DNA from 2 places in the Streptacidiphilus sp. MAP12-33 genome. Region 1 is predicted to be linked to the other one. Evidence: riboswitches for the same ligand, from Rfam matches in the RefSeq annotation. Region 1 holds a riboswitch; the other holds the start of a gene.
The links. A riboswitch is a leader RNA that binds a small molecule or an ion and turns the genes downstream of it on or off. The one in region 1 is predicted to bind thiamine pyrophosphate.
Positions count from the first base shown of each region.

Region 1 (8,441 bases):
GTAAGCCAGGACACCCCAGGGGGAGGACGGACATCATGACTGAACTGTGGAAGGCACTCCCGGGTTGGGTGCGCAACATCGTGGTCCCGATCGCGGCCATCGTCATCGCGTGGTGGGTGCTGTCGGCGATAGTCGGCATCTTCATGGGGCTGCTCGGTCTCGTGTTCAAGCTGCTTGCCGTGGTGGCGCTCGGCGCGGTCGTGGTGATCCTGGTGAAGAAGGCATCCAAGAGCTGACGTGAGCTCACCCGCTCATGACAGAAGGGGCCGACCGCGTCAGATGCGGTCGGCCCCTTCGCTCGTGACGAGCTGTCGCTCAGTGCGCGGTCACGCACACCGGCGCGCTGGTCGCCGGGATGTTGTCGTACCCGAACTGGGTGAGGTGCGGGTTCTGCCCGTAGACGGCACGGAAGCAGACGTTGCTGCCGACGCGCATCCGCACGGCCCCCGGCGCCGGGTGGGACGGGCTGGTGCCGGAGAGCGGGTCGTTGTGCCAGACGCCGCTGCCCGCCACGCTCCACTGGTACTGCACGGTCGCCCAGAAGGGCGGCTCGAAGTGCCAGGTGCCGTTGATGCGCTCCCAGTCGCTCGCGTAGAGCGAGACGTAGGAACCGCGCTTCACCGAGGTCGCCGAGACGTGGGCGTAGGCCGCGGTGGCCCAGCCGGTCTGGTAGGAGAACGTCTGGGCGGACATCAGCCCGCTGTCGGAGACCAGGTGCAGGGTGACGGTGCCACCGGTCTCCCTCGTCAGCGGTGTCGGCAGTGAGAGCGAGACCGGCGTGGCCCCGGTGCCGGACGCCACCACCTTGATCCCGTTCAGCACCACCGACCACGACCGCAGCTTGCTGAAGCCGTCCGGCGCGGAGACCTTGGCCTTCACCTGCAGGGGGCTGCCCGCCACCACGGTCTGGTCCAGGACGGGCCAGTTCGAGGTGAGCGGCAGGGCGACGGTCACCTGCTGGTCGACGCTCTGCTGGACGCCCGCGTTGTCGGTGACGACCCAGGTCAGCGTGTGCCGGCCGAGCGGCAGCCGCTTGAGCGGCGTGCCCGACGTACCGGCTGCCGGGAGACGGCAGCCGTGCCCGTCCCAGACCAACAGGCCCGCGTCGACGGCGGAGTCCTGCCAGAGCTGACCGTCCACGTCGAGCTGGAGGTGGGTGACACCCGGGTAGGAGAAGGACTGACCGCAGCCGGTCCAGCCGGGGTGGGTGACGTCGGCGTACAGGGCCTGTCCGTCCGGCCGAGTGGCGGTGGCCTGCGGGGTGACGGTGAAGCCCGAGTCGACGATGACCTCGCCGGTCCTCGGCGCACTGACGATGCCGTTGCTGTCGGTCGCGACGGCATAGACCGAGTAGAAGCCACCGGGCAGCGAGCCCTTGGCGAAGTGGACGGTCCAGGTGCCGTCGCCGTTGTCGGTGAAGTGCGAGACCGGCCAGGCCTGCGCCCCCGGACCGGCTGCCTCCAACTGCACGTCGGCGATGGTGGTCCCGGCCGGAGCGGTCGGCGAGACGGCCGGCGTGACGTTGAAGGTCAGCTGATCCGCCGTGGCGACACCGGCGATGCTCGGCAGATTCGACGAGAGCAGATTCGGGCGGTGGTTGTCGATGTCGACCGGGGTGCTCGCCACGGAGCTCGTGGCGCCGGCACTGGCGGCGAACGCGCCAACAAAACGGCTTCCGTCAGGGATGACGGGGAGGGCTGCGCCGCCGGTCTGGCCCGGCCGTACGGCCGCAGTGTCGATGGTCCAGTGGAGCGTGCAGGAGGCATCGCACTGGCCGGGCTGGATCGCGATGGTCTGGACGAGTCCGGACCGAGCGACGTAGTACTCGATCTGCGTGGCAGGGGCGCCCGGGCTTGAGGTGACCGTCGCGGTGACGCCGATGACGCCGGAGACGGTCGGGGTGGTGCCGGGTGTCGTCCCGTCGATGCTGATCGAGACGGTGGGTGCCGCGGCGGCGTGAGCCGCTTCGGTGAACGATACGGAGGCGCACAGGGTGGCCGCTGCGAGAACGGCTGCGGATCTGAGGCGCCGGCGGGATATGCGCACGGGGCTCCTCGGGAAGGAAGAGAGATCACTCGACGGTGATCAACGACGAGACTCTAGCCGTCCGCCCCAGCCCCCCGCACATGGATTCGGCCGCGCCGAGACCGCAACTCACCGACGGCGGCGGTGGGATGTCCGGGCTCGTGCCGGTACTTCGGGAAGATCCGCGACATCGCGCGAGGCCACGAACGCCGCCAGCGCGGTCGTCAGCGGCACGGACGCGATCAGGCCGATGCTGCCGACGAGTGTGCGCACGACCTCCTCGGCGACGATCTCGCTCGTCGCCACCTGCCACACCCCGCGGTGCGACAGCGAGAAGAGCAGCATCAGCGGCAGCGCCGCGCCCGCGTAGGCCATGACCAGGGTGTTGACCGTGGAGGCGATGTGGTCGCGGCCGATCCGGATCGCCGCGCGGTACAGCGCCCGTGCGCCGAGGGCCGGGTTGGCGGCGTGGAGTTCCCAGACGCTGCTGGCCTGGGTGACCGTCACGTCGTTGAGGACGCCCAGCGAGCCGATGATGACGCCGGCGAGCAGCAGACCCGGCAGTTGGATGCCGGGAAAGAGCGAGTGGACGAACGCCGTCTCGTCCGAGGTGTTGCCGGTGAGCCGGGTCAGGCCGATGAACAGCTGGCCCAGGCCGCCGATGAGGGCGAGCGAGGCCATGGTGCCCAGGACCGCGACGGAGGTCCGGGCCGAGAGGCCGTGGCAGAGGTAGAGGGCCAGCAGCATGATCAGCCCGCCGCCCACGACGGCGACGGCGAGCGGCGGTTCGCCGCCGAGGATGGCCGGCAGCACGAAGAACGTGAGCACCAGGAAGCTGATCGCCAGTGCCGCCAGCGCGGCCAGGCCGCGCAGGCGGCCCACCAGGACGACGGCGAGCGCGAAGACGCCCGCGAGCAGGGCGACGGGGACGCTGCGGTCGGCGTCCTCCACCGTGTACTGCAACGCGGTGGGCGCCGTCGGCGAGTAGTCGACGACGATCTTCTCGCCCGCCGAGTAGACCGCGGTCTGGTCCGGGGTGAGGGTCTGGGTGACGCTGCGACCGGAGTTCTTGCCGCTGGTCAGCTGGAAGGTGATCTCCGTGCAGGTGCCGGAGTCCCCCGTCGTGCTCGTGGCGGTCGAGCCCTGGCCGCAGGGCACGGTGCGGGTGGCCGTCACCGTGCCGGTGACGGTGATCTGGTCGAAGCCCGTCCCCGTCGGGGCGTGGGCCGGCAGCGGCGCGGGCCACAGCAGGTAGAGGCCGGACAGCACGGCCAGCGCGAACGGCACCAGCACCGCCGCGAGCAGGACGCGCAGCCGTGCGGACGCGGGACTGGCCGGGCCGTGGTCGTGGGTGTGCCCGTGTCCGTGCCCGTGACTGTCGGGGTGGTGGTGCTCTGCCACGCTGGCGAACGCTACAGCGTGTCCACTCCGTGGCCCAGCCCTGGCCAAGCTCCGCCATTCCTCGCTATCGTCGTGTGCATCTCATCTGTAGACGCGGGAGCTCGGAGCACCGGGCTGAGAGGGCGCTGACGTCGCTGCGCCGACCGCAGGAACCTGACCGGGTAATGCCGGCGTAGGGAGTAGTGGGTCTGATGACCACGCATGACGACACGCAGCACAAGTCTGTCTCCAGCACCGAGGGCGGCTACCCGACCCCGGCCTGGCGCAAGGCGTACCACCAGGGCTCCCGGCCCGATCTGCGCGTCCCTTACCGCGAGGTGCTGCTGAGCACGGGTGGCACCGTGCCGCTGTACGACACCTCCGGCCCGTACACCGATCCCGCCTTCGAACCGGACGTGCGCCGCGGCCTGCCACCGTTGCGTGACGCCTGGATCAGCCAGCGCGGTGACGTCGAGGACTACCACGGGCGCGAGCCGCGCCCGGAGGACGACGGCCTCAAGCACACCGCCCCGCGCGGTGTGCTGGTGGGCGCGGGCCTCGACGGCCTCGACGCGGTCTTCCCCGGCCGCCCGCGCCGTCCCCGGCGCGGCCGCGACGGCGCCGCGGTCACCCAACTCGCCTACGCGAAGCGGGGGATCGTCACGCCCGAGATGGAGTTCGTGGCGCTGCGCGAGGGAATGCCGGCCGAGACCGTCCGCGAGGAGATCGCGGCCGGGCGGGCCGTGCTGCCGGCGAACGTGAACCACCCGGAGTCAGAGCCGATGATCATCGGCTCGAGGTTCCTGGTGAAGATCAACGCCAATATCGGCAACTCCGCGGTGACCTCCTCGATCGAGGAGGAGGTGGAGAAGATGTCCTGGGCGACGCGCTGGGGCGCGGACACCGTCATGGACCTCTCCACCGGTCGCAACATCCACACCACCCGCGAGTGGATCCTGCGCAACTCCCCCGTCCCGATCGGCACGGTGCCGCTGTACCAGGCACTGGAGAAGGTCGACGGCAAGGCGGAGGAGCTCAGTTGGGAGGTCTACCGCGACACCGTGATCGAGCAGTGCGAGCAGGGCGTCGACTACATGACCGTCCACGCGGGGGTGCTGCTGCGCTACGTGCCGATGACGGCCCGTCGCAAGACGGGCATCGTCTCGCGCGGTGGCTCGATCATGGCGGCCTGGTGTCTGGCGCACCACCAGGAGAACTTCCTCTACACCAACTTCGAGGAACTCTGCGAGATCCTGCGCGCCTACGACGTCACCTACTCGCTGGGTGACGGCCTGCGTCCGGGTTCGATCGCGGATGCGAACGACGAGGCCCAGTTCGCCGAGTTGCAGACGCTGGGTGAGCTCGGCCGGATCGCACGGGCGCACGACGTCCAGGTGATGATCGAGGGTCCGGGCCACGTCCCGATGCACAAGATCAAGGAGAACATGGATCTCCAGAAGGAGATCTGCGACGAGGCGCCCTTCTACACGCTCGGCCCGCTGACCACGGACGTGGCACCCGGCTACGACCACATCACCTCGGGCATCGGCGCGGCGATGATCGCCTGGTGGGGCACGGCCATGCTCTGCTACGTCACGCCCAAGGAGCACCTGGGCCTGCCCAACCGCGACGACGTCAAGACGGGCGTGATCACCTACAAGATCGCCGCCCACGCGGCCGACGTCGCCAAGGGCCACCCCTCCGCCCAGGCCTGGGACGACGCCCTCTCCGACGCCCGCTTCGAGTTCCGCTGGGAGGACCAGTTCAACCTGGCCCTCGACCCGGAGACCGCCCGCGACTTCCACGACGAGACGCTCCCGGCGGCCCCGGCGAAGACGGCGCACTTCTGCTCCATGTGCGGGCCGAAGTTCTGCTCGATGAAGATCAGCAGGACCGTGATGGACATGTTCGCCGGTGAGGAGCCTCTGAACGGCGACGACGCGACTGTCGTCTCCGGGATGAAGGCCAAGTCCGAGGAGTTCATGGCCCAGGGCGGCAAGGTGTACCTGCCCGTGGTCGACTGATCGGCAACTGATCGGCAACGCCGACGGGCCGGCCTGCAGGAGTTGCAGGCCGGCCCGTGGCGTCACCGGTCACCGAGGGAGGATCGGTCAGCCGACCAGAGTGTTGTAGGTGCTCCAGCCGTTGCCGAGGGAGACGCGGGCCTTGAAGGGGGCGCTGGGGTTGCCGGTGCCCTGGTAGAGCCAGAGCACACCGCTCGCGTCGCGGGCGACCAGGTCGGTCCAGACGTCGTTGGTGATGTCACCGACGCCGACGATCGAGTCGTAGGTGTTCCAGCCGCCGCCGACGCGGACGCGGGTCTCGAAGGGGGCGCTGGGGTTGCCGGTGCCCTGGTAGAGCCAGAGCACGCCGGTGGTGTCTCGCGCCACCAGATCGCGTGCTGGCCGGTGTGCGGACACGAACGGGTACGCCGTGCCCGAATGCCGGGGTATGGGCCGTTTGACCGTTGAGAACGAGGGCCGGGCCGGGTGTGAATTCCATGAGCGCCCGCCAGGCGCAGCGGCTTGTTCCGGTGCCGGGCGGGGTGGCGGGTGCCACCCCGCCCGGCGGCGGGATCAGCCCTCGCCGATGTCGACCTGCGAGGTGGGGAAGCAGCTCGGCGCCTGCCTGGTCAGCATGGTGGCCAGGCTCCCCACGGACTTGTGGAGCGCGTCCGCCGGGGATTCGTCGACGATCAGCAGGGTGTCCCCGTGCGGGATGGCGCTGGGGTCGAGCAGCGCGATACGGCCGTTCCTGGGGTCCAGGGACATCACCTTCTCGAGGTGGCTGCTGTCGACCGGGACGACCTTGCTGGGGCAGGCGGCTGATGGGGTCAGTACGACGGCGGGCAGGCCCGCCCGGCGCAGCGCCGCCTGGAGCCCGGAGAGGCGCGTGCCGATGATCTTGAGGGCGACGACCTTGTCGGGGCGGATCGTCACGGTGTAACCGACGTCGCCGAGGGCGGGCGCCGGGTTGCCGCCCACGCTCGGGGAGGTGACCGGCGCGGCGTGGGGGGCAACGGGGCTGCCGCCGGCCTGGGCTCCCAGGACGACCGCGGTGACGGCGGCGGCCAGCCCGAGCGAGGTCACCGCGATGCGGCGGGCGTGGCGCGGCCGGACAGGGGTCCGGTCGAGGGCGGTCATCTCTGCGGCGCGGGCGGTCAGCTCGTCGCGCAGGCGCTGCTGGAAGTTCACGGGGGTGGGCACACGGGTGTTCACGAGGCGGCCTCCAGAAGGGCGGTGCGGGACGGGTCGGTCGGCGGGGTGACGCTGCGCAGCGCCTTGCGGGCCCGGTGCAGCCGCATCCGGGCGGTGGCGGTACTGATGCCCAGGGCCTGGGCGGCCTCACGGGTGGTCAGTCCGTCGACGGCCACCAGGTCCAGCACGGCTCGCAGCGATTCGCTCAGGGCGCCGTGAAGACCGGCCAGCCGCCGGGCGGCGCGGGTGGCGTCGATGCGCGCCTCGATCGCGGCGACGTCCTGTTCGTCCAGCATCCGGCGGCCTGCGATCTGGGAGACGGCCTGCTGCTCGCGGGCGCTGCCGCGGAAGTGCGAGGCCAGGACGTTGCGGGCGATGCCGTACAGCCAGGCAGCGGGCGCCCCCCGCCGGGCGTCGTAGCTGTCCGCCTGCTCCAGCGCCGTCAGGAAGATGTCGGCGGTCAGGTCGGCGGCCAGGTGCGCGCTGTCGGTGCGCCGGGTGACGAAGCCGAGGATGGCGTCGAAGTTCTGCTGGTAGAACTCGGCGAACCCTGATGGGTCCCTGACGGGTGGGGCTATCGGGTGCTCCGTGGGCACGGACGCTCCTTGGGACGAACGAGTTACTGCCTTACACCTCTACTTGGTTCCGGCGCAGAAAAGCGTCACATGGTTTCGGCGTCCCGAAACTCCGGGGGCCTCGTGAGACGGCTCCGCCCCCCTCGGGGCTTCCCGAAGGGGGCGGAGCGGGGTGTGGCGGGTGTGGGGGTCAGACGGTGTCGGACCGCGGTGACCGTGGCGGACGCCGGAGCTCGCTCCGGAGGGAGCGGAGGTCCTGGCGGACCTCGCGGACGTCGTCGGACAGGTCGTCCACCTTGTGGTTCAGGGCTGTGACGACACGGCCCATGGAGTCGAGGCGACGATCGACGCCCTCGGCCCAGTCGGGCGCCGACGGGGCCGGGACGATCTCGCCGTCGATGACCTGTCGCCAGGCCTCGGCGGCGGGGTCGCGGGAGGTGACCTCCCACTCGTCCCAGTGGGGTCCGGGGCCGAGCCGCCGGCCCGGCGGCATGCCGTGGGACGGGGGCTGTGGATTCCCGGCGGGCCTGTGGACAACTCGCTCCTCGGTGTCGAGGAGGTACGCGCGGACGCGTCGTGCGACGGCGCTGTCGCGCAGCAGCATCGCGACGTTGAGGACGGCGCGGCGGTCGTAGATTGCGATTCCACGGCCGCTGACCTGCGTAAAACTCATGTTGAGTTTTACGAACCGAGACTTTTCCACACCCTTGAGGATGTGGAGACCGTTGGCTTCGAGCTCTTCGCGGTGGCGCTGCGAGAGGTTGTTGATGGTGCTTTCGGGGACCTCGAAGTAGTCGGCGACCATCCGGGTCGTCACGTAGGTGCCGTCCGGGAGCATGGTGAGGATCTTGACCTTGTCGAGCGCCTCGACGCGGTGCACGACGCTCCTGCGCAGCGCGCGGGACTCGATCAGTGCGATGTCAGGTGGCATGGCGATGCCGCCTCTCATGAGCAGGGATGAAGGAACGACGCCGCACGACCCAGCGGCCAGGGGCGCAGGTCGCTGACGGCCACAGATCCATCCCGCCGGGGGCTGCCCGGACTGCTCTGAGATTCACACGCGTTTCGAAGTCGACTCACCCTGGTTGCCTGCGCGCACCCTGACCAACGACGCTCCGTGTCCGGCGGTTACGCCGAATGCCTGGTTCGTCGGATCGTCATTCCGTCACGTCCTGCGGGTACCAGCGCAGTTCGATGGTGTTGCCGTCCGGGTCCTGGAGGTAGACGGAGGTCGCGCTGCCGCGGGCGCCGAAGCGCGGGACCG
Region 1 covers NZ_JBGCCA010000001.1:248,426-256,866, reverse strand. Annotated here, with positions in the region: gene ABH931_RS01255 (DUF5326 family protein) at 36-236, shown strand; gene ABH931_RS01250 (hypothetical protein) at 316-2,046, opposite strand; gene ABH931_RS01245 (YibE/F family protein) at 2,155-3,426, opposite strand; TPP riboswitch at 3,510-3,622, shown strand; gene thiC (phosphomethylpyrimidine synthase ThiC) at 3,618-5,429, shown strand; gene ABH931_RS01235 (hypothetical protein) at 5,517-5,795, opposite strand; gene ABH931_RS01230 (hypothetical protein) at 5,982-6,623, opposite strand; gene ABH931_RS01225 (RNA polymerase sigma factor) at 6,620-7,198, opposite strand; gene ABH931_RS01220 (hypothetical protein) at 7,368-8,108, opposite strand; gene ABH931_RS01215 (VOC family protein) at 8,335-8,441, opposite strand, start outside.

Region 2 (8,441 bases), on a different contig from region 1:
ACCGCCTACCGGGTGCTGCTCGACCAGGCGGGTGACGCCGACCTCTCCTCGCTCCGCCGCTGCGTCTCCGCCGGGGAGAACCTGCCGGCCGCCACCTGGGAGGCCTTCCACGCCCGCACCGGCCTGCCGCTGATCAACGGCATCGGCGCGACGGAGCTTCTGCACATCTTCATCTCCGCCGCCGACGCCGACGCCCGCCCCGGCGCCACCGGCTTCCCCGTCCCGGGCTTCCGCGCCCGCGTCGTCGACCCGGCGACGGGCACGGAGGTGCCCGACGGCACGCCGGGCCTGCTCGCCGTCCAGGGCCCCACCGGCTGCCGCTACCTCGACGACCCGCGCCAGTCCCAGTACGTCCACGACGGCTGGAACCTCACGGGCGACACCTACGTCCGCGACGGCGACGGCCGGTTCCACTACCAGGCCCGCGCCGACGACATGATCATCTCCGCCGGCTACAACATCGCCGGCCCCGAGGTCGAGGAGGCCCTGCTGCGCCACCCCGAGGTCCGCGAGGCCGCGGTCATCGGCGTCCCCGACGAGGCGCGCGGACAGGTGGTCAAGGCCTTCGTGGTCCTGGCCGAGGGCGTCCCGGCGGACGAGGGAACGGCAAAGGCGTTGCAGGACTTCGTGAAGTCCACGATCAGCGCCTACAAGTACCCGCGCCAGGTCGAGTTCCGCGAGGCGCTGCCGCGCACGCCCACGGGCAAGCTCCAGCGTTTCCGGCTGCGCGGGGGCGATCTTTAGAGTGACCGTATGACCGCCGCCGAAGCCCTCGAGGAAGACCAGTCCGCGCGCGAGCACACACCGGGCTCGCTGCTGGTGACGTTCTTCGGCGCCCACGGCCGCGACCTCGGCGGCTGGATCGCCGTCGGCGACCTGATCCGGCTGCTCGCCGCGCTCGGCGTGGACGCGCAGCCGGTCCGGTCGGCGGTCTCCCGACTCAAGCGGCGGGGCTTCCTGGTGCCGGAGCCGCTGGGCGGCGTGGCCGGGTACACGCTGTCGGAGCAGGCCCGGGAGCTGCTGGCGGACGGCGACCGCCGCATCTACGCCCACCGGGCGCCGCGGCTCGCCGACGGGTGGGTGCTGGCCCTTTTCTCCGTCCCGGAGAGCGAGCGCCACAAGCGGCATGTGCTGCGCAGTCGCCTGGCCCGGCTGGGCTTCGGCACGGCGGCGCCGGGCGTGTGGATCGCCCCCGCGCATCTCTACGAGGAGACGCGCCACGTCCTGGCGCGCCTCGAACTCGCCGCGTACACCGACCTCTTCCGCGCGGAGCATCTCGCGTTCGACGCGACGGCGGAGTCGGTGCAGCGCTGGTGGGACCTCCCCGCGCTGGCGCGCTGCCACGAGGAGTTCCTGGAGGTCCACGAGCCCGTCCTCACGCGGTGGAACCGCGCGCGCGGCGCTGTCGCGCCGGCGGAGGCCTTCGCCGACCACCTGCGCGCCGTCGACAGCTGGCGCCGCCTCCCCTACCTGGACCCGGGCCTCCCCCCGGAGCTCCTCCCCGCCTCCTGGCCGGGCGGCCGGGCGGCCCGCGTCTTCCAGGAACTCGACGCCCGCCTGGGCGGAGCCGCGCGGGACTTCGTGAAGGAAACCGTGGCGCGGTAGTCGCACCACCCAGGCGGCGCAGCCGTCAGGGGCGCGCCGCTCTGCTGATCAGCGGCTCCTCCCCCAGCCTTCGGCCGGGAGGTGCCCCCTGCGTGGGCGCGAGCAACCACCGGTGTGCGGATGGTCCGGGGCGTTCGGGGCTCTACCTGCGTGGGAGGGGCGCCTTCCGGCCGAAGGCTGGGGAACTGTCGCGCCCCGCGGCGGAGCCGCAGATCGGCAGAGCCCTGGGCCCTGGACCCTGGACGGTGCCACCGCGCCTACTGCCTCCGGCCCGTCTGCGGGCGTCGGCTGCCCGCCCGGTACTGGACCGGCCATTCCACGCCCGGCCCCGACCACTCCTGCTCCGCCGCAGCGTGCAGCGTCCACGCCGGGTCGTACAGATGCGGTCGCCCCAGGGCGACCAGATCCGCGCGGCCGGCCAGCAGCAGCGAGTTGACGTCGTCCCAGGACGACACCGCCCCCACCGCGATGACCGGCACGCGCACGCGGTTGCGGATCGCGTCCGCGAACGGGGTCTGGTAGGAGCGGCCGTAGGCGGGCCGCTCCTCGGGGACGACCTGGCCGGTCGAGACGTCGATCGCGTCCGCGCCGTGCGCGGCGAAGGCCGCGGCGATGACGACGGCCTCCTCGGTGTCGTTGCCGCCCTCCGTCCAGTCCGTGGCGGAGATGCGGACCGTCATCGGGCGGTCCCCCGGCCACACCGCGCGCATCGCGTCGAAGACCTCCAGCGGCCAGCGCAGCCGGTTCTCCAGCGGCCCCCCGTACCCGTCCTCGCGACGGTTGGTCAGCGGGGAGAGGAACGAGGACAGCAGGTAGCCGTGCGCGCAGTGCAGCTCCAGCAGGTCGAACCCGGCCTCCGCGCCGCGCCGCGCCGCGTCCGCGAAGCGCTGTTTCAGCGCCTCGAGCCGCTCGTGCGTCAGCTCCGCCGGCACCTGGCCCACACCGGGCCGGTAGGCGAGCGGCGACGGGCCCTCCAGCGGCCACGCCTGCTCGGGGGCGAGCGGGTCGTCCATGCCCTCCCACATCAGCCGCGTGGCGCCCTTGCGCCCGGAGTGGCCGAGCTGGAGGCCGACGGCCGCGCCGCTGCGCTCGTGGACGAAGCCGGTGATCCGCGCCCACGCGGCCTGCTGCTCGTCGTTCCACAGGCCCGTGCAGCCGGGGGTGATCCGGCCCTCGGGGGTGACGCAGACCATCTCCGTCATCACCAGCCCGGCGCCGCCCAGCGCCCGCGAGCCGAGGTGCACCAGATGGAAGTCGTTCGGCAGGCCGTCCTGCGCGCTGTACATGTCCATCGGGGAGACCACGACGCGGTTGCGCAGCGTCAGCCCGCGCAGCCGGAAGGGGGTGAACATGGGCGGCGTACCGGCCTCGGCGAACTCCTGCTCCGCCGTCGCGACATAGCCCGGATCGCGCAGCCGCAGGTTGTCGTGGGTGATCCGGCGGCTGCGGGTGAGCAGGTTGAAGGCCAGCTGCCAGCCCGGCTGGTCGAGGTACTGCTCCAGGTTCTCGAACCACTCCAGGCTCGCCTGCGCGGCGCGCTGCGTGGAGGCGACGACGGGGCGCCGCTCCTCCTCGTACGCGGCCAGCGCCTCCGGCACGCGGTCGTGTCCGCGCAGTGCCTCCGCGAGCGCGACCGCGTCCTCCATGGCGAGCTTCGTGCCGGAGCCGATGGAGAAGTGCGCGGTGTGCGCCGCGTCCCCGAGCAGGACCGTCCTGCCGTCGCGCCAGGTGGCGTTGCGGACGGTGGTGAAGGCGATCCACCGCGAGTCGTTGCCGTGCAGCGCGTGCCCGCCCAGCAGGTCGGCGAAGAGCTTCTCGCAGGCGGCGACGGACTCCCGCTCGTCCATCCGGTCCAGCCCGGCGCGGCGCCACACGTCCTCGCGCATCTCGACGATGACGGTGCTGCCCGCGTCGGAGTACGGGTAGCCGTGCAGCTGCATCACGCCGTGCTCGGTGCGCAGCACCTGGAACTGGAAGGCGTCGAAGACCAGGTCGGTGCCGAGCCAGATGTAGCGGCACTGCCGCTCGTCCAGCTCGGGCCGGTAGACCTCTGCGGCGGCGGTACGGGTGCGCGAGCGCACCCCGTCGGCGGCGACGACCAGGTCGTACGCGCGCGCCAGCTCGGCGGCGGGCGGCGCCTCCGCGCGGAAACGCAGGTCGACACCGACGGCCCGGCACCGGTCCTGCAACAGGCCGAGCAGGCGACGCCTGCTGGTCGCCGCGAAACCGTGCCCACCGGAGGTGAAGACCTGGCCGCCGGGCAGGTGCACGTCGATGTCGTCCCAGCGGGCGAAGCCCGCCGCGAGGGCGGCGTACAGCTCGGGGTCGGCGTCCTCGATCCCGCCGAGCGTCTCGTCGGAGAGCACCACGCCGAACCCGAAGGTGTCCCCGGGCGCGTTGCGCTCCCAGACCGTCACCTCGTCCGCCGGCCGGTGCTGCTTGGCGAGCGCGGCGAAGTAGAGCCCGCCCGGCCCACCGCCGATGACCGCGATCCGCACAGCTGCCTCCCTGCCGTTATGCCGTGTCCCTCACCATCGTAACGAGAGCGCTATGCGGTGTCATCGGCCGCGCTCGTCGACCGTGCTGATCGACCCTGCTCATCGCCCCTGCCACTTGGGCGGGCGCTTGCCCGTGAAGGCGGCGTGGAACTCGGCGTAGTCCGCGCTCTTCATCAGCAGTGCCTGCGTCATCGCCTCCAGCTCGACCGAGGCCGCGAGGCTCATGTCCAGCTCCTGCGTCAGCAGCGCCTTGGTCTGCGCGAGGGCGAAGGCCGGGCCCTCGGCCAGGCGGCGCGCGAGCGCGCCCGCCGTGGCGTCCAGCTCCTCGTCCTCGACCAGATCGCTGACCAGGCCGTACCGGTCCGCGGTGACGGCGTCCACGGTGTCGCCCAGCATCAGCAGCTTGGTGGCGTGCCCGAGCCCGACCAGGCGCGGCAACAGGTACGCGGCGCCCATGTCCGCGCCGGCCAGCCCGACCTTGGTGAACAGGAACGCGAACCGCGCGGAGCGGGCGACCACCCGGAAGTCCGCGGCCAGCGCCAGCACGGATCCCGCGCCTGCGGCGATCCCGTGGATCGCCGCGACGATCGGGATCGGGCACTCCCGCATCGCCCGGACCACCTGCCCCGTCATCCGGGTGAAGTCCAGCAGCTCGTCCGGCCGCATGGCCAGGGTGGCGCCGATGATCTCGTTGACGTCCCCGCCCGAGCAGAAGCCGCGGCCCTCTCCCCGCAGGAGGATCGCGCGGGTGTCCCCGCGCTGCGGCAGCTCCGCGAGGAGATCGCGCAGGTCGGCGTAGGACTCGAAGGTGAGCGCGTTCAGCTTGTCCGGCCGGTCCAGCGTGACCGTCAGCACGCCCGCCTCGTCACGGGCCAGACGGAAGTGCCGCCACTCCTCGGTGAACGGCACGGATCCACGGAACGGGCTCATGGCAGTAGCCTCCCCTGTTGTCGACCAGCGTCACGAACACGATATGCCCAGGGGTGGACGGCTGGGAACGGCCGCCGGGCCGGGCCTGGTGCATACTGCAAGGGACGCCGAGGACGAAGGAGCTGAGCATGCGTTACGCACCGATCGCCGTGGTCGTGGCCGCGATCTGCGCACTGGAGTGGGTCACCTCGCCCACGGTCCTGGCCGCGCTCGCGGTCGTGATCCCGACGCTGATGCTCGCGCCTGTGGCGGTCCTGGCCGCGAGGCCTCTCGGGAACGAGGACGAGGCCGTGGGCAACCGGCGGGTGGCGTAACCACCCGGGGCGCGGGGCTTCGCCAATGCGCGGCTCCTCCCCCAGCCTTCGGCCGGGAGGTGCCCCGAGGTGCCCCCTGCGTGGGCGCGAGAACCACCGGCCTGCGGATGGCCCTGCGTGTGCGGTGCTCTACCTGCGTGGGTGGCCTGTCGGGCTGACGCGGCGGAGCCGCTGATCAGCAGAGCCCCGCGCCCCTGGAGGGTGCAACCTCAGGCGGTGGCAGCCTTCAGTGCGGTCGCCGGGTCGGCCGCCTTCTCCGGATCCAGCCGCGCGCCCGCCTCGATCAGCTTCCGTCCCTGCGCCAGGTCCCGGGGCTTGTCCACCGTCAGGACCGCCTGCAGCCTGTCCTCCCGCAGCCACAACACCGTGTCCTCGCCACGGGCGACCTGCTGCGCGCCCGCGTCGATCGAGCCCGCGACCTGGACCATGTGGCCGAACTGCTCGGACCAGAAGTACGGCACCGGGTCGTAGTCCACCTCCCCGCCCAGCAGGTTGGCCGCGACCACCCGCGCGCCCTGGAGCGCGTTGTCCCAGTGGTGCACCGCGAGCCTGCGCCCGTAGCGGGCCGACGGGAAGGACGCACAGTCGCCCACCGCGAACACCTCCGGGCGTCCCGCCCGCAGGCGCGCGTCCGCGCGGACCGCGCCGCGGTCGTCGAGGGGGATGCCGGAGCCGGCCAGCCAGGCGTTGTCGGGGCGGGCGCCGATGCCGACGACGACCACGTCCGCCGCGATCTCCCGGCCGTCGGTCAGGTGCACGGCCCGCGCCGTGATCCCGCTGACCGCCGAGGCCGTGAGCAGCTCGACCCCCGCCGCCGCGTACCACGCGCGCGTGCGCTCGCCGAACTCCGCGGGGAGCGCGCCCGCGAGCGGGGACGCGGCCGCCTCGACGACGGTGGTCTCGCAGCCCAGCTGCCGGGCGACGGTCGCCGCCTCGGCGCCGATCCAGCCGGCGCCGACGACGACCACGCGCGCGCCGGGTCGCAGCGCCGCGCGCAGGGCGAGCGCGTCGTCCTGGGTGCGCAGCAGGAACGCCGAGTCGGGCTGGCCGGGCAGCGCGACGGGGGCCGCGCCCGTCGCGAGCACGAGGTGGTCGTAGCCGAGGTCGCCGTCGTCGGTCTTGACCGCCCGCGCCTCGACGTCGAGGGAGAGCGCCCGGCGACCGAGGTCCAGGCGGATGTCCAGCTCGTCGAAGTCGATCTCGAAGCGCGAGTGCTCCGCCCGCCCCAGCAGAACGTCCTTCGAGAGCGGCGGACGGTCGTAGGGCGGGTGGGCCTCCGCGCCCAGCAGCGTCAGCGTCCCGGCGTATCCCTGCTCACGCAGGGCCACCGCCGTCTGCACCCCGGCCATTCCGGCCCCGACGATCACAACAGCCATTCGGCCACTGTATAGAGTGGGTCCAGAACGCGGGAGCCCGGAGCACCGGGCTGAGAGGGAGGCTGGGGCGCCTCCGACCGTCCGAACCTGATCCGGGTCATTCCGGCGAAGGGAGTGCAGAACCATGACGTCATCGGACGTCGATCGAGCCGTGCCGCCGGACGTGCTGGTCGTCGGCGGCGGGATCATCGGCCTGGCCGTGGCCTGGCGCACCGCGCAGCGGGGCCTCGCCGTCACCGTGCTCGACCCGGGCCCGGGGCACGGTGCCAACCAGGTCGCCGCCGGAATGCTGGCGCCGGTCACCGAGCTCCAGTACGGCGAGGAGCCCCTGCTCGCGCTCGGCATCGCCTCCAACGCGCGCTACGCCGACTTCGTCGCCGAGCTGACCGAGGCGAGCGGCGGGCTCGGCACCGGCTACCGCCGCTGCGGCACCCTCGCCGTCGCGCTCGACGCCGACGACCGGGCCGAGCTGCGCGAGGTGCACGCGTTCCAGCAGCGCCTGGGCCTGACCTCGCAGTGGCTGACCGGACGCGAGTGCCGCCGGCTCGAGCCGATGCTCGCACCGGACGTGCGCGGCGGGACGCTGGTCGCGGACGACCACCAGGTCGACGGGCGCCGCCTGGGCGCCGCCCTGGTCGAGGCGTGCCGCCGGGCCGGGGTGACCCTGCACCGGTCCCGCGCCGCCGAGCTGCTGCTCGACGGCGACCGCGCGGGAGGCGCCCGTGCCGAGGACGGCACGACCCTGCGCGCGGAGCAGACCGTCCTGGCCGCCGGGAGCTGGAGCGGTGAGCTGCCGGGCCTGCCGCCCGAGGCCCAGCTGCCCGTCCGCCCCGTCAAGGGCCAGGTGCTGCGGCTGCGGATGGAGAGCGTGCAGGGGCCGCTGCCGATGCCGTTCCTCTCCCGCAACCTGCGCGCGGTCGTCAAGGGCGTCCACCTCTACCTGGTGCCGCGCGAGGACGGCGAGCTGGTGCTCGGCGCGACGATGGAGGAGCAGGGCTTCGACACCACCGTCACCGCGGGCGGTGTCTACGAGCTGCTGCGCGACGCCCGGGAGCTGCTGCCGGGCATCACCGAGCTGCCGCTGGTCGAGGCGAGCGCGGGCCTTCGGCCCGGGACGCCCGACAACGCGCCGCTGCTCGGCCCGACCGCGCTGCCGGGCCTGGTCGCCGCGACCGGCCACCACCGCAACGGCGTGCTGCTGACTCCGGTGACCGGCGACGCCATCGCCACCTACCTGACCACCGGCGCATTGCCTCCCGAGGCGGCGCCGTTCACTCCCACCCGCTTCCAGCACAGCCCGATCCCGGAGTTCGCCCGATGACCGCCCCCGCCGCCTCCATCCGACTGACCGTCAACGGCGAGATCCGCTCGCTACCGGGCGGGGTGACCCTCGCCGAGGTGGTCGCCGAGCTGTCGAGCGCGCGCAGCGGTGTCGCGGCCGCCGTGAACGAGGCCGTGGTCCCGCGCAGCGAGTGGAACGGCACCGTGCTCGCCGACGCCGACCGCGTCGAGATCCTGACCGCCGTCCAGGGAGGCTGACCACCATGGCCGACGACCTGCTCACCATCGCCGACCGTTCCTTCTCCTCCCGCCTGATCATGGGCACCGGCGGCGCGCCCAGCCTGGAGGTGCTGGAGCAGGCGCTGCTCATCTCCGGCACGGAGCTGACGACCGTCGCGATGCGCCGGATCAACCCGGCCGCACGCGGCTCGGTCCTG
Region 2 covers NZ_JBGCCA010000022.1:126,017-134,457, forward strand. Annotated here, with positions in the region: gene ABH931_RS22300 (AMP-binding protein) at 1-744, shown strand, start outside; gene ABH931_RS22305 (PaaX family transcriptional regulator C-terminal domain-containing protein) at 754-1,605, shown strand; gene ABH931_RS22310 (bifunctional salicylyl-CoA 5-hydroxylase/oxidoreductase) at 1,863-4,103, opposite strand; gene ABH931_RS22315 (enoyl-CoA hydratase family protein) at 4,203-5,033, opposite strand; gene ABH931_RS22320 (hypothetical protein) at 5,162-5,347, shown strand; gene ABH931_RS22325 (NAD(P)/FAD-dependent oxidoreductase) at 5,557-6,723, opposite strand; TPP riboswitch at 6,743-6,854, shown strand; gene thiO (glycine oxidase ThiO) at 6,848-8,044, shown strand; gene thiS (sulfur carrier protein ThiS) at 8,041-8,262, shown strand; gene ABH931_RS22340 (thiazole synthase) at 8,268-8,441, shown strand, end outside.
Region 2: it holds a riboswitch for thiamine pyrophosphate, as region 1 does, so the genes downstream of both, thiO (glycine oxidase ThiO) here and thiC (phosphomethylpyrimidine synthase ThiC) in region 1, are expected to answer to the same signal.